DNA from 2 places in the Siminovitchia sp. FSL H7-0308 genome. Region 1 is predicted to be linked to the other one. Evidence: riboswitches for the same ligand, from Rfam matches in the RefSeq annotation. Region 1 holds a riboswitch; the other holds the start of a gene.
What was found. A riboswitch is a leader RNA that binds a small molecule or an ion and turns the genes downstream of it on or off. The one in region 1 is predicted to bind S-adenosylmethionine.
Positions count from the first base shown of each region.

Region 2: linked by a shared signal. The riboswitch ahead of MHB50_RS16405 (YezD family protein) and the one ahead of MHB50_RS13205 (MetQ/NlpA family ABC transporter substrate-binding protein) in region 1 are both predicted to bind S-adenosylmethionine.

Region 1 covers NZ_CP150282.1:2,754,350-2,761,751, forward strand. The annotation lists gene MHB50_RS13190 (CoA-transferase) at 1-248, opposite strand, end outside; gene MHB50_RS13195 (methionine ABC transporter permease) at 273-926, opposite strand; gene MHB50_RS13200 (methionine ABC transporter ATP-binding protein) at 916-1,917, opposite strand; gene MHB50_RS13205 (MetQ/NlpA family ABC transporter substrate-binding protein) at 1,914-2,744, opposite strand; SAM riboswitch class I at 3,228-3,346, opposite strand; gene MHB50_RS13210 (DUF4870 domain-containing protein) at 3,431-3,817, opposite strand; partial or broken gene MHB50_RS13215 (cation:dicarboxylase symporter family transporter) at 4,491-5,063, opposite strand; gene MHB50_RS13220 (transposase) at 5,163-5,420, opposite strand; gene MHB50_RS13225 (hypothetical protein) at 5,909-7,240, opposite strand.
Region 2 covers NZ_CP150282.1:3,472,221-3,479,622, reverse strand. The annotation lists gene MHB50_RS16430 (ABC-F family ATP-binding cassette domain-containing protein) at 1-1,383, opposite strand, end outside; gene moaC (cyclic pyranopterin monophosphate synthase MoaC) at 1,507-2,001, shown strand; gene MHB50_RS16420 (redox-sensing transcriptional repressor Rex) at 2,080-2,742, shown strand; gene MHB50_RS16415 (twin-arginine translocase TatA/TatE family subunit) at 2,810-2,989, shown strand; gene tatC (twin-arginine translocase subunit TatC) at 3,005-3,748, shown strand; SAM riboswitch class I at 3,906-4,012, shown strand; gene MHB50_RS16405 (YezD family protein) at 4,084-4,266, shown strand; gene ssuE (NADPH-dependent FMN reductase) at 4,642-5,190, shown strand; gene MHB50_RS16395 (YdiK family protein) at 5,437-5,631, opposite strand; gene MHB50_RS16390 (type II CAAX endopeptidase family protein) at 5,628-6,371, opposite strand; gene MHB50_RS16385 (FeoA family protein) at 6,619-6,885, shown strand; gene MHB50_RS16380 (FeoB small GTPase domain-containing protein) at 6,863-7,402, shown strand, end outside.

The sequences.
Region 1 (7,402 bases):
GTCAGATTCCCTGTTTTTTGGCGGATGATTTCATGCACCGCGGCAATCGGGTTGCGCACCGATCCCATTCCGCCAAAAACGATATAATCCCCTTCTTTCACCCCACGCGCCACCGCTTCTTGCAATGTGGCTCTCTTGTCTTTTTTCACGAGTGATTTATTGTTTTTTCGGAACTCCCTTATTTTGTCCGGATGCTCCCACCCGAAAAGCCTGGATGTGGTATCTTCCTTTATGAATGTTTGAGTCATTGTTTTTCCTCCTTTGATATACCATTATCTTTTATCTACTGCCCTGGCTGCCCGGTCGCCGACAAACTGGATCAATTGAACGAGAATAACCAATATGATCACCGTGGCAATCATGACATCGTTTTGGAAACGGTAATAGCCGAAGCGAATGGCCAAGTCGCCAATTCCTCCGCCGCCGACGATGCCAGCCATTGCCGAATAGCTTAATAGACTGATCACCGTCACAGTAAGTCCGGCTATCATGCTCGGCTTCGCTTCAGGAAGCAGGACATCTTTCATAATCAGCCACGGGGAAGCGCCGCATGATTCCGCCGCTTCGATCACCCCTTTATCAATTTCCCGTAATGATGTTTCCACAAGGCGGGCGTAAAAAGGGATGGCGGCGACGGTCAGTGAGACGCTTGCAGCCACCGGTCCCATCGTTGTTCCCAGGATCAATTTTGTAAACGGAATAAGAACAACGAGTAAAATGATAAATGGGATCGAGCGAATGATATTGATGATGCTTCCAGCCACGCTTTGTATATAGCGGTTTTGCCAAAACATGCCTTCACTTGTCACAAAAAGGGCTACCCCCATAGGGACGCCGATGATGACCGCAAACGCAACAGCAATGCCCATCATCCATGACGTTTCAACAAATGCTTTTCCAAACTCATTTACCATTTCAGGCAACATCGGCAAGCACCTCCAATTGATTCGTCCTTTTCGTTATATATCGAATCGCCTGCCGGACATCTGATTGACTGCCAATCATTTCGATGATGAGTGTTCCGAGCGGACGTTCCTGAATGTAAGAAATTTGACCATGCAGGATATTCACAGAAATATGAAATTGTCTTAATGTCTCCGAAATGACCGCCTCTTCGGCCGAATCTCCTTTGAAAGTGATTTGGACAATCGCCCCTTTTCTTCCCAAAAGAAGTCTTTCAGGCAATTCCAGGGAGTGGACCGTTTGAACAAATTGCTTGGACAAGGCCGTTTGCGGATTGGCAAACATATCATACACATCAGCCAGTTCAACAACCTGCCCATTTTCCATAACAGCCACCCGATGGCATACATTCTGAACCACTTCCATTTCATGTGTGATTAACACGATCGTGATCCCAAGCGTTTTGTTGATTTTTTTCAACAGTTGCAATATTGACTTTGTTGTTGTCGGATCAAGTGCCGAAGTCGCTTCGTCGCATAGAAGCACTTTCGGTTCATTGGCCAGCGCCCGGGCGATACCGACCCGCTGTTTTTGTCCTCCTGAGAGTTGAGCGGGATAATGAGCGCTACGATCGGACAGCCCTACCATCTCCAAAAGCTCCGGAACCCGCTTTTTAATTTCAGCTTTCGTCTTGCCTGCCGCTTTTAATGAAAAAGCGATATTGTCATAAACGGTTTTCGAACTAATCAGATGAAAATGTTGAAAAATCATGCCGATCTTTTGGCGCTCTTTCCGAACTTCCTGATCAGATAATGCCGTCAATTCTTTACCGTCCATAACAATGATGCCTTGTGTCGGCTTTTCCAGCAGATTCAAGCATCTGAGCAATGTGCTTTTCCCGGCCCCGCTGTAACCAATGATGCCAAAAATCTCACCTTGGCGAATGGACAAGTTGACATGGTCGACAGCCGTCAACTGTTTATACCGTTTCGTAACATTCACAATTTCGATCATTCATTTTCCTCCTTTTTCACTTGATAGGGCGGTTTCACATATCCCTTTGCATGCTTGTTTGTATAGTCTAAAAATTCATCTGAGTGATAGGCTTTTTCGAGAGCTTTTGCGAACGGCTTTTCAATATCTTCTTTTCTGAGCGTCACATAAATCAAATAACCTTCCGGTGTTTTTTCGATCTCCACTGCTTCATCCAGTTTTAATCCCGAAGCCAATGCAAAATTTCCGTTAATAAAAGCAAAATCAGTATCTCCCAATGAACGCGGTGTCTGAGCGGGATCAATTGGTTTGATGTGTAAATGAAGCTTATTTTCCACGATGTCTTTTTCAGAAACGACAGTTGGATCGGCCTTTTCATTCACAGTGATCAACCCGAAGTCCGCAAGCATATTCAACGATCTGGCCAAGTTGGTCGGATCATTGGGCATCGTTATCGTCATCCCTTCTTTCAAATCATCCAACGAATCATGCTTGTCGGAATAAAGTGCGATAGGGGCAGTCGGAACCGCATAAGAAGCAACAAGATCCACGTCATGATTTTTATTGAACTGTTTTAAATAGATGCTGTTCTGAAATAGATTGGCGTCTATTTCTCCTTCGTTTAATGCGATGTTTGGCTGGATGTAATCATTGAACTCCACAATATTTACTCGATATCCCTCCTTTTCAAGAATCGGAATGATGCCTTCTTTCAATTGATCGCTGTACGGTCCTGCTGTGGCGCCAATGGTGATTTCTTTCTTTTCATCCCCTGCTGAAGTGCTTCCACACGCTCCCAAAGCAAGTAAAGTAAAAATCAGGCTAATGGTAAGTAATGTTTTTCTCATTTGATGATTCTCCCTCTTTAGCAAATTTTTCCCATGTTATGCCAACAAATCGCAATATAATCGTTTTAAGATAGGAATACTATGTTTTTTTCCATGACAGTATCCATATTCTTTCCGGCCTTGGCTACGTATCAATGGAAAGCGTCGTGTCACTCAAAACAATTCGCAATCCACTTTTTTCATAAAAAAGACCCCTTGATTCGCACAACTATGCCGTACGTGGGCAAACTTGTGTAAATCAAGAGGCCTCCGGTTGTCCGGTCAGCTTCTTTATCATCTATAGATGTATCAGGCTGGAAATTTCGGTTGTTTTGGCGTCGTCATGGGCAACTATTGATTTTGTAATGACCTGCGACTTCAAGATTCATTTTTGCTTCAACACTCCCTTTTACGAAAGCATCTCTCATTTCAATAAATGCCCAAATAAAAAGACCCCTTTACATATAAGAGGTCTCCGCTTTAAATCATATTTATCAGCTTCGCCCCTTATCTGTCAGACTTTGAACAAAAGTCTGCTGGAATTGGCACCGTTTGAATATAAAATATATTCAATGGTTGCCGAGGCTTCACAGGGCCAGTCCCTCCACCTCTCTTCATAAGAGTCATAAAAATCATTTGATTTTGTTTGGAATGTTGAAACCTATTCTATTCCGAATCTTCCCGGTTGTCAACTAAGTTTTAGAATTTTATTGGCTTCTGCCGTTAAAATGTTGAACAAGGTTTTCCGCGATGTCACCAACGACCGGCACTTTTATCCGCTCACGATGATATGTCTGGACCATGAGCACCACCCACAAAATGAAGCCAACCAATGAGATAAGCAACTTGAATAACCATCCGACAAAGGGTACATAACTAACGCCTGTCCCTACAATCCACAGAGTTGCATAAAGGACCATTGACTGCATTGCATGAAATTTTACAAAAGGGCTTTTCTTTTCCAAGATAAAGAAGATAATGCCCGTCACGAATGTTCCCAAATAGCATAATAAGCCCGCGACATTTTCTTCAAGGCCGGTGGATGATTTACTGTCGTTCTCCTTTTGGGGGCCAATTTCATGATGATCGTCCATTCACTGCTCTCCCTTTCAAGTAATTTTTGCTGACACGAGTGTCACAAATCACACCATTTATTCAACCTTACATAAAAAAGTGAATCTAATCAATCATAATTTAGCCAAAAAAACCATAGCATGATAGCAGATTTTTCCCCACGTTCAACAGGCAAGGTCCACAGCATGGTATAATCTATGAATAATGAGTCTGACAGATTTATGGAAATAGGAGAAGTTCGTTCCGCCGTACAGCCAACAACGGCTTTGATCTGGTGAAAGTACATGAAAGCGCTATAAGCTAAAAAAGATATAGAATGAAAACGACACATTTTAGGGGAGTTGTTTGTTTTGAATAAAGAATTTAAACTTTTGGTGGCTATGTTTTTAATTATCGTCCCTATTTTACTTTCAATTTTTTTCAGTTTTAAAAGTGAGCTCTTGTTGACCAAAGGTTACGATTTAGCACTTGATGGATGGATATGTAATATCTAAAACGATGGTGATGATTTTTACCTTTTATTTACTGACTAAGACAGGATTTTTTATTTTGCGACATATTAAAAAAGACTAGCTGTATACTAGTCTGAGGCTGGCGACAAAGCATTTGGGACTGTAACAGTTTTTCCAGGTTTATTCAAACTATACGATTATATTTCGTCCTCCTAGAAATTTTTGATGTTATTCCCCCTTATAAAATTATATAAATGGGGGTGGAATGATCACTTAAACCAATCATCTCATATATTTGAGCAATAAAAGGCGTTGCAAGAGCTTGATACAATGTAGAGTCATCCAAGTTAAAGGAATAACCGGTCGGAACTACAAAAGAAACAATATTTTTTGGACATCTGAACTTTTCCATTTTATGCATCACTTTTGGCAATACTGTTTCAGAGCTAGAAGTTGAATATGCCAAAAGCAGCTCATCTTTCAATAATTTCAATGTGGAAAATATTAGTAATAAGCCAGCTTCTCGATACCTCCAAGCACAACAACAATAAAAAAGAGCATAGTTGCAAAGACAAGAATCATTAGTTTTCCAAGTGGAATCAATGAATCTAAACCAAATTTTGACACCGATACACCAATTAAAGAAAATACACCGAATGGGGCAAAACTTCATAATAATATTTGTCACCCAAAACATAGCATCTGCTCCACCTTCAAAGAAGGCAAACACAGTTTTTCCTTTTTCGCCAACCACTGTAATCCCTAAACCGAATAAGACAGAAAAGAAGATAATGGGAAGCATATTCCCATGATTGGTAATACGTACTTCTTGGCACTTCAAGCACTTCGCACATTATTCGAACCGGGTGGTTTTCTTTCTCCTGCTTGATATGGTCGATGATCTCTTGGTTGGTCACTTTTTCGCGAATATGGTCATAGCCTTTTTTAGAATGTCGCCCTCTTGTTTAAGGCGAAGGTTTTCTTTTTGGATTTCCGCAATCTCTGCTGATGATAAGCCATCACTTCCTTCAGGAGAAAGTGCTTTGATCCATTTATAAATCGTTACTTCAGATACCCCATATTCGCGGTTGAGATCGCTCACAGATGTGCCAGATCTGTAAAGCTCGACAATTGTTTGCTTACATTCTTGATTATAACGTTTTTGTTTCATTCCGGACACGTCCTCTCTATTTTATAGGATAGAGACTTAACTAACATGTGTCCATACATCTATACTAGCTCCACACTTCATCCAGCAGGTGATATGATGAGAAAATTTATGATTGAAACTACTAGCGGACGGATTACAGCCCATACAGGTTTAGCCATTGCTTAATTCGGCCTTCTTCTTCGTTTCTGCTCTTCTTGTTACTTGCCTTCTTTTTCCGATAATGAGCCGAGGCGGAGCATCTTCTGTGCATTTCTAATCATATCCTTGCATGTTTTTAGCTGGTGCTTTTTGAAAGTAAGCTATATAGATTTCATAAGAATATACGTTCTTATTTGGTTTAAAAGAAAAGCCCGAAATTGGGCCATTTTGTTACATGTTTAAAATTTTTTCTTTTTGTGCTTGACATTCTTCTTGTGTAACGATGCCCTCATCAAGCAATTCTCTGAACTTTTTATCGAAAAATCCCAATTAATTTACCTCTGATTTTATTATTTCCTAAGTCCCGTCAGTTTTAAAAGGCTTGATAAAAATCCTTCTTTTTTACGTCTCGTCTCGGGTTGTTTATTGACATCTACTGTTATTGTTATGGAATTAACGTGAGCAAGATGATTTTTTGGCTCAACACCTTCATTCACCCTAACCCAATCCTTGTCTATTTCTGGATTAATAAAGTCTGGCAGATCATCTAACGCTTTTAGTATTCTTTCCATGGAAAATGCTGGACAGTGAATATAAGGAGTGGAATATTCTTTGATTCTATCTAAAATCTCGTTTTTATTTACATGCCATACTCCATTAGTATCAAATCTGCCAAATTTCCACCAAGGGTTATTAAACTGACTTATTTGTAGCCTATGGCAACCGAATGGATTTATAGTATACTCACTAGCGCCGTAACAAAAATCAGACTTACCAGACCTTAATTTATCTCCATAACAATAGTTAATTCCACCAACAATTTTTCTGTCTACAATTTCACCGTTTATTATAACAAAGCATGATTTCCAATTATTTATTAGCTCATATAAACTAATAAACGCGAGGTAATCACTGGTCTGCTCCGAAAATACAGCTTGATGAATAATGTTATTATCTTCATCAAAAGATTCAATATATTGCGGCGCTGATTTCGCTAATGTGACTGCCTTTTGATAATTCTTAGAAGTAGAATAACCAAAACTTATTGAAACATACCATTTTGGAAATAATGATACGTTAATGTTTTTTTTTGCTAAACTTAAAACGTCTTCATTCATTACTACATTGTTATTATCAACAATTTCCTGTATCGGTTCCTCTGGAATATCCTGACCTTCTAACCACAAAGAATATGTACTTTTGATTTTTCTCTTTATTAATGAGTTTGTGTTTGCTAAGTACCATTTCAATGCATTTCTATCCAACTCTGGAAGAATAACGTATAAGTCTTTTTGCAAAGTTCCTGGATATTCTCTTACTCTAGATTGGACAGAAATATATGCACTTTTAACATTGTTTATAAACTCTAATTCATCGTTTCCTCGTCTTTCATCCCAAGCTCGACATTCAACTGATCTATTAACTACACTTCTTGCTTTCTCAAAATCTGAAATAATCAAGTAGCATTTTAACAAAACATCTCTACAAGGAATAGAGGGAGGAATTATTACAGAGTGATCTTTGTATTCTATATGGCATTCTCTAATAAAAGCTGGGAGGTTATCCATTCCCATTTCGCAAACACTAATGCATTTTTCGATATCCCCGTCTCCATTTCGTTTTGGTCTATATTTTTCGATTTTCTCATGAAGACTAAAGTGAAAATCAATAGCATTCTTCACAGCGATCACCCCTTAAAGAAATATTTTTTTTACATATTGATCAGAATAAGGGGGCGACAAATATTACAAGTAAACATTCAAAAAAATTACACTTCTTGAGTTTAACAAACTCTTATGGGACTCCAAAAATACATAACATGCAATTTCATACATGGATAGTCT
Region 2 (7,402 bases), 720 kb from region 1:
GAGAATGGCGAGGGTGAGCCGCGCTTTTTCTCCCCCGCTCAATGACGAAACGGTTTTTAATACATCATCTTGGGTAAACAAAAAATTGCCCAATACGGATCTGACTTCTTTTTCCTTCATTAGCGGATAGCGATCCCATAATTCTTGTAAAACAGTTCGGTTGGTTGACAAGTTGGCCTGTTCCTGATCATAATATCCGAATTGAACATTTGCTCCATATCGAATCTCCCCGGATAGGAAGGGGATTTTTTTTATGATCGACTTTAACAACGTAGATTTGCCAATCCCGTTTGGCCCGACAAGGGCGGCACTGTCGCCGCGGGTAAGTCTCATATTGATATGGTTGGCCAATGTCTGTCCATTGTAGCCAATGCTCGCCTCTGAAACGGATAACACGTCATTTCCGCTTTGTTTCTCAATTGTGAATGAAAAAGAAGCGGATTTTGTGTCGCCTTCGGGACGATCCATGATATTCATTTTTTCTAATTTGCGGCGTCTGCTTTGCGCTCGTTTAGTCGTTGACGCTCTTGCGAGGTTACGCTGTATAAAGTCTTGCAGTTTGGAAATTTCACCTTGCTGTTTTTCATACAGTTTCATTTCCTGTTCAAATCTCTCGGCTTTTTGCTCGAGATACTTACTGTAATTTCCATGATAGACCGCCATTTCATGGCGGGACAGCTCATATACTAAAGAAACGATTTGGTCGAGAAAGTAACGGTCATGGGAAACGATGAGAAGGGCTCCCGGATAATTTTGCAAATATTTTTCTAACCAGGCCATGGTTTCAATATCAAGATGGTTTGTTGGCTCATCCAAAATCAGCAAGTCCGGCTTGGACAACAACAATTTTGCAAGCGCCAGGCGCGTTTTTTGTCCGCCACTCAGCCTGGCGATATTTTTATCATAGTCTTCTTCGAAAAATTGGAAGCCGTGCAGGACAGAACGTATATCTGATTCATATTGATAACCGCCGATTTTTTTAAACTGCTCTTGAAGCCTGTCATATTCACTCAATAGACGTTCATAGGCACCTTCACGTTCGTAATTCGCCGGATCGGAAAGCTTCTGCTCGATTTTTCGAAGCTCTTTTTCCATGTTTCGTACTTCGCTGAATACGGAAAGCATTTCTTCCCAAATCGTTAATTCTGATTCCAAGCCTGTATGTTGCTCCAAATAACCAATTGTTACATCTTTCGGTTTGACTACTTGGCCGGAATCATGTGAAAGTTCTCCAGCGATGATCTTTAACAAGGTAGACTTTCCGGCTCCATTCCTGCCGACAAGAGCTGCCCGGTCACCTTCGCGAATTTCCAATTTTATATTTGAAAGTACCAAATCAGCCCCAAAATACTTTGAAAGCTGTTGAACTTGCAATAATAGCATAATTTCCACCCCTAGTCATAGACAGTGTATCGCATGTTGACTATATTTGACAATTGATTTTTTAGGTGGCAAAAACAGACAGTATACACGAAATAGTGTAGAATGATAAGGAGGTGTTTGGCCGTGGAAAAATTGACGCATTTTAACAATGAAGGCAGGGCACAGATGGTGGATGTCAGCGGAAAGCCGGAAACAGTCCGCACTGCTGCTGCCCGCTCCAGTATTGAAGTGAACGACCATATTTATGAGTTAATTACGAATCAGCAAATAAAAAAGGGCGATGTTTTGGCTGTGGCGCAAGTAGCCGGGATCATGGCCGCGAAAAAAACATGGGAAATAATCCCGATGTGCCATCCGATCCCGATAAAAGGAGTTAATATTTCCTTTGACTGGATGGAAGGATCCGAGAATCATAAAATCCTGGAAATTACTGCTGAAGTAAAAACTGTCGGTAATACAGGAGTAGAGATGGAAGCATTAACTGCTGTTTCGGCAGCAGCACTCACTATATACGATATGTGCAAAGCCGTAGACAAGGGAATGATCATAGGTCCAACCTATCTAATAGAAAAAACAGGCGGGGTATCCAGTAGCGATTATCGCCGTGAAATGGAATAGGTTTATCAGTTGCAGGACATTCATTCCGCAAACGGGTAAATTGCAGCGCTTTTTTCTTTTTGGCATGGAGGATTGAATATGAACGGGGAAACGTTAAAAATACCACAGGCTACTGCAAAGAGGCTTCCGCTATACTACAGGTTTTTGAAAAATTTACATGCATCAGGAAAACAGCGCGTATCTTCGGCCGAATTAAGTGAAGCGGTGAAAGTGGACTCCGCTACCATTCGGCGGGACTTTTCTTATTTTGGCGCGCTTGGAAAAAAAGGATATGGGTATAATGTAAATTACTTGCTGTCATTTTTTCGCAAGACACTTGACCAAGATGAGGTGACGAAAGTCGCTTTAATTGGTGTAGGAAATTTAGGCACAGCTTTTTTAAATTATAATTTCTTAAAAAACAACAATACAAAAATTGAAATGGCTTTCGATGTCGACAAAAACAAAATCGGGAAAAAGATCAGCAATGTACCGATTTATGCTTTGTCCGAACTTGAAGAAAGATTGAGCAAAGAGGAAGTGGCCGTCATTATTTTAACTGTGCCGGCAAGTGCCGCCCAAGCCATCACTGACCGGATTAAACATACCGGTGTAAAGGGAATACTGAATTTTACCCCTGCAAGGCTGAATGTGCCGGAGTCGATCCGTGTTCATCATATCGATCTAGCGGTGGAGTTGCAGTCGCTCGTTTACTTTTTGAAACATTATCCTCTCGATGACACGGAAAATTCACAACCATAAATGATTTTTCAATGGCTAATTGGACGGGTTTCCATTAAAATAAAACTATAGATAGGAGGTGGCCGCAGTGAGTGCAGGTGTAGGCAGTTTACTTGTAATCGCACTTGTTGCTATATTGATCTTCGGACCAAAGAAGTTGCCGGAACTTGGTAAGGCTGCGGGCAACACGTTGCGTGAATTTAAGAACGCGACGAAAGGTTTGGCAGACGATGATGAAAAAGAGACGAAAAAAGACAGCGATAAGTGATAGGATGAACAAATCATGAGTCAAAACAATATGTCGATCATCGATCATATAGAGGAATTGCGAAAACGGCTGGTCATTATAGTCGTTTTCTTTGTGTTGGCTGTCATTGCCAGCTTTTTTATATCACAGCCTCTTATTAAGCTGATTCAGCATGCAAGCGCTGCCCAGGACATTACGATGAATGCGTTCCGTGTGACGGATCCGTTTAAAGTGTTTCTGCAAATGACGTTTGTTCTGGCGTTTATTTTAACATCCCCCGTTATTTTGTATCAGCTCTGGGCCTTTATCAGTCCGGGTCTTTTGGAAAAGGAACGGAAGGCAACGCTCAGCTATATACCGGTTTCAGTTTTTTTATTTTTAGCAGGTGTCCTTTTTTCTTATTTTATTTTGTTTCCATTTGTGATACGGTTCATGCTTGGGTTATCGAGCAATATGGAGATACAGACAACAATTGGCATTAATGAATATTTTCAATTTCTTTTTCAGATAACCGTACCGTTTGGAGTTTTGTTTCAGCTTCCGGTCGTCATTTTGTTTTTAACAAGGTTGGGCATCGTTACGCCGATGTTTTTGGTACAGATCAGAAAATATGCGTACTTTATTTTGCTGGTTATCGCAGCGTTCATTACGCCTCCGGATTTAATCTCGCATATGATGGTGACCGTTCCATTACTCATTTTGTATGAGATCAGCATCTGGATTTCAAAGGTGGGTTATAAAAAAGCGCAGGCTTCCGCAGCAGAGAGTGATGAAGATTAAAAAAGCATCCGATATTTCCGGTGCTTTTTTAATCTATAGCCCATAAAACAAGTGGGTTAATGCTATAAGATGAAAAATTCATCCTTGACAGATAATTTATAGTGGGATAGTATATAAATACGTTTATAAATGACGTTTCAACTGAATAATAGGTAATTTCTTATCCAGAGAGGTGGAGGGACTGGCCCTTTGAAGCCTCGGCAACAGACCGTCAAGGTACTGTGCCAATTCCAGCAGGCTGTTTGTAAGCTTGAAAGATAAGAAGAGAACAAATGACGTTTAAAGCAAACCTCTTCTTATTTTGTAGAAGAGGTTTTTTTAATGGGGGGATGAAGATGGCAAAAGTGGAGGAAAATGCGATTGAAGACATTGTTTCGGCCTTGAAAAAGATGGAATATGGTTCATTGGTCATTACAGTGCACGATGGAGAAATCACCCAAATTGATACGACTGAAAAAAAGCGTTACAACATGCAAAGGAAACAAAGGAAAGTCCCGATGATGAAAGCAAACAAATGAAAACAGGCTGCCGATTAGACAACTAAAGGCATCTTCTCAATGATCATGCATTGGGAGGGTGCTTTTTTTGTACCGTTGCCTAAAATGGTAGCGAGAAAATAGCAAATGCAGAGAAGAAGGGTGACTCCTCAGTTCTTTCATAAAAAGGATGTGGAAGAACTAAGAGTTTTGGGATTTTGCGCTCCATACGACTGTAAAGGAAGAAAAATCATTCATGGAAGGGATTTGATTGGTTGGTGAATGATACATAATATTTGTTGGATATAAAACCGGTGGCCAATTAAAAAAATGTAGCAAGTTTAATCCGTTTGGGTTGAGAAGAACATGCTCATACAGTTAATTAAAATCGTTTTCACTTAAAGGGAGGAAAATAAAATGAGTGATATTGTCATTATTTCAGGAAGTCCATCTGAATTTTCCAGATCTGGAAAGATTCTGGATTATCTAGGCAGATTGCTGGAGAGGGAACATTTTTCAATAAAACATGTTTCAGTAAAAGATATTCCGCCGGAGGACTTGGTTTACGGAAATGTTCATAGCCCTGCCATTCAAAAAGTGTCACTTGTTATTCAAGAGGCGGCGGGGGTGATTGTCGGATCACCGGTTTATAAAGCGGCTTATTCGGGAGTTTTAAAAACATTGTTCGATCTTTTGCCTCAAGATGTGTTTAAAAATATTCCGGTATTGCCGCTCATGACCGGGGGCAGCCCGGGCCATTTATTGGCGATTGAATTCTCATTGAAACCGCTCATTGCTTCTTTAAAAGGAAAAAGTCTTCAAGGACTTTATTTTCTCGATAGCCAAATTAACAGGGAACAGAAAAACCCAATCATTGATGAAGAAAGCCTTTTACGTACGAAAAAACAGCTTTATGAATTTATCGAAATAGTAAAGAAAAATAAGCGTCTTGCGTCTTCTTTATAAAACAGAAAAGAGACATTTGGTAATGAAATGCTTGCTGTCGATGGCAGGGGCACTTCGAAAAACCGATGTCTCTGTTTTTTTTAATAGATGTTGTTTTTTATCCAGGAAGTCCTCGTACAAACTGATCAAGAGGCTTTGGCGTAACCTGTAGGCAGGAAGTTCCAGCACTGCATTTCAGCAAAAGGCAACACGGGAGCTTGCTATGCGGCCAGCGCTGTACTAGCAGGCTTTGTTACTATATACATCCTATTTCTGATCCTTTTTTAACCGAAAGTGGAGCATAATGAGACGCAGCCCCGCTCCAAAATCCAGTGTGGCTAAAATTATCAGCAAATAAACCATAAAACCAAAGCCGTTCTTATCCACTTGCTGGACAGCAAAAAATGTAAAAACAAACCCCAAGACGATATATAAAGTACCTGAAAATAATGGTGACCTCATGAAAAGAACCCTCCTATCCACCATACAAATTGTGCTGTTTTTTCTATATATTTCTCCAGCTTATCGACAAGGAATAACTGAAGTATGACAACGATCGTGTTCATCGAGACATGTGCGATGATAGGAACGATAATTCTTTTCGTCATAACGTATAAAAAGGCAAATACGAATCCCATGGTAGCATATAAAATAATGTGAACAGGCTCGAAATGGGCCAGTGCAAAAATGACGGAACTCAGTAAAGCGGCTACCCAGAAAGGGAAGCGGTCGTACAAGCTTCCGAATATGACTTTTCGAAATACGATCTCTTCTAAAATGGGCCCAATAATGGAACTGATGATGACGATTGCCGGAAATAACTCGATCAATTGTAAAATTTGCTGTGTATTCTCTGATCCCGGGTTGATGCCAATCGCCTTCTCTACCAAACCTGCGGAAATCTGGGCAAAGAAGGCCATAAAAATACCGATAATTGCCCAAGTAAAAGATTGTCCGACGGGGAGCGGCTGGTCCTTCTCTATTTTTGTATACTTCTCATTTTTTCTCAAAAGAAAAAGAACAAGGGCAAGTCCAACACTAAAAGAGAACAGAATCCAATAACCAACCGCATTCACTTTCATTTGCTCCGGATCAATATGAAGCACCTTCGTACCTATTTGGAAAAAGAGCGGTACTCCAATATAAGAGGACAACTGCATAACGATAAAAGTGAGGACAATCAAAAGATATGATTTCTTCATGAAAATAGTAAATCTCCTTCATATATATCGAACGATAATTTCTATTTTACTCTTAATGGACGATTGTTTCAAACAGCGCGTTTATGTTTTCCTTCCCCTGCCCTAAAAATATCCTGTGCCCATTTTTTTCATTCTGGCGAAAAAGTTTGACATAGGCAACTAGTGTGCATAAAATATAAATTAAAGAAATGTTGGTCGGGGGAAACATTGTAAAGACAATCCAACTTATATGAGGGAGGTAAAGGAGATGAAAGGTCATGAGTTGATTGCTCTTAATGAAGCCAACACTGGGGATTGCATCAAAATAAAGAAGTTACTCGTAACGGGCACGATGAGGAGAAGGTTATTGGATTTAGGGTTTGTCCCTTCGGCAGAGGTGATTGTGCTGCAAAAAAGTCCTCTCGGCGATCCGATTGCCTTTCGTGTCAGCCATACGACTATTGCCCTGCGAAGGGAAGAAAGTTCAAAAATATATGGGGAGTTAGTAGCAAATGAATCATCAGCAACCAGTTAAAATTGCGTTGGCAGGCAATCCGAATGTTGGAAAAAGTACTTTATTTAATACATTGACAGGACTAAAACAGCATACTGGCAATTGGCCGGGAAAAACCGTTATCCATGCGGAAGGGCAGTTTTCCTATAAGGGGGTAGATTACACAATCATTGATCTCCCTGGTACGTATTCCCTTTTTTCCAACTCGGCGGACGAAGAAGTAGCAAGAGATTTTATTGTCTTCGAGCGGCCGGATTTGACGATTGTTGTGCTTGATGCCACCTCGATTGAGCGGAATTTGAATTTGGCGTTGCAAGTCATGGAAATGACAGATAAAGTGATTGTCTGCATTAACTTAATTGATGAAGCAAAGAAAAAAGGGATTTATATCAATGAGAAAGCATTAATGAAAAAACTCGGTGTTCCTGTCATCAAAATTTCTGCTCGTAACAAAGTGGGCATCAATCAGTTATTAGATACGATCGACAGGATGATCTCAGGAAAGATTTCCACTTCTCCGTATCAAATACAGTATTCA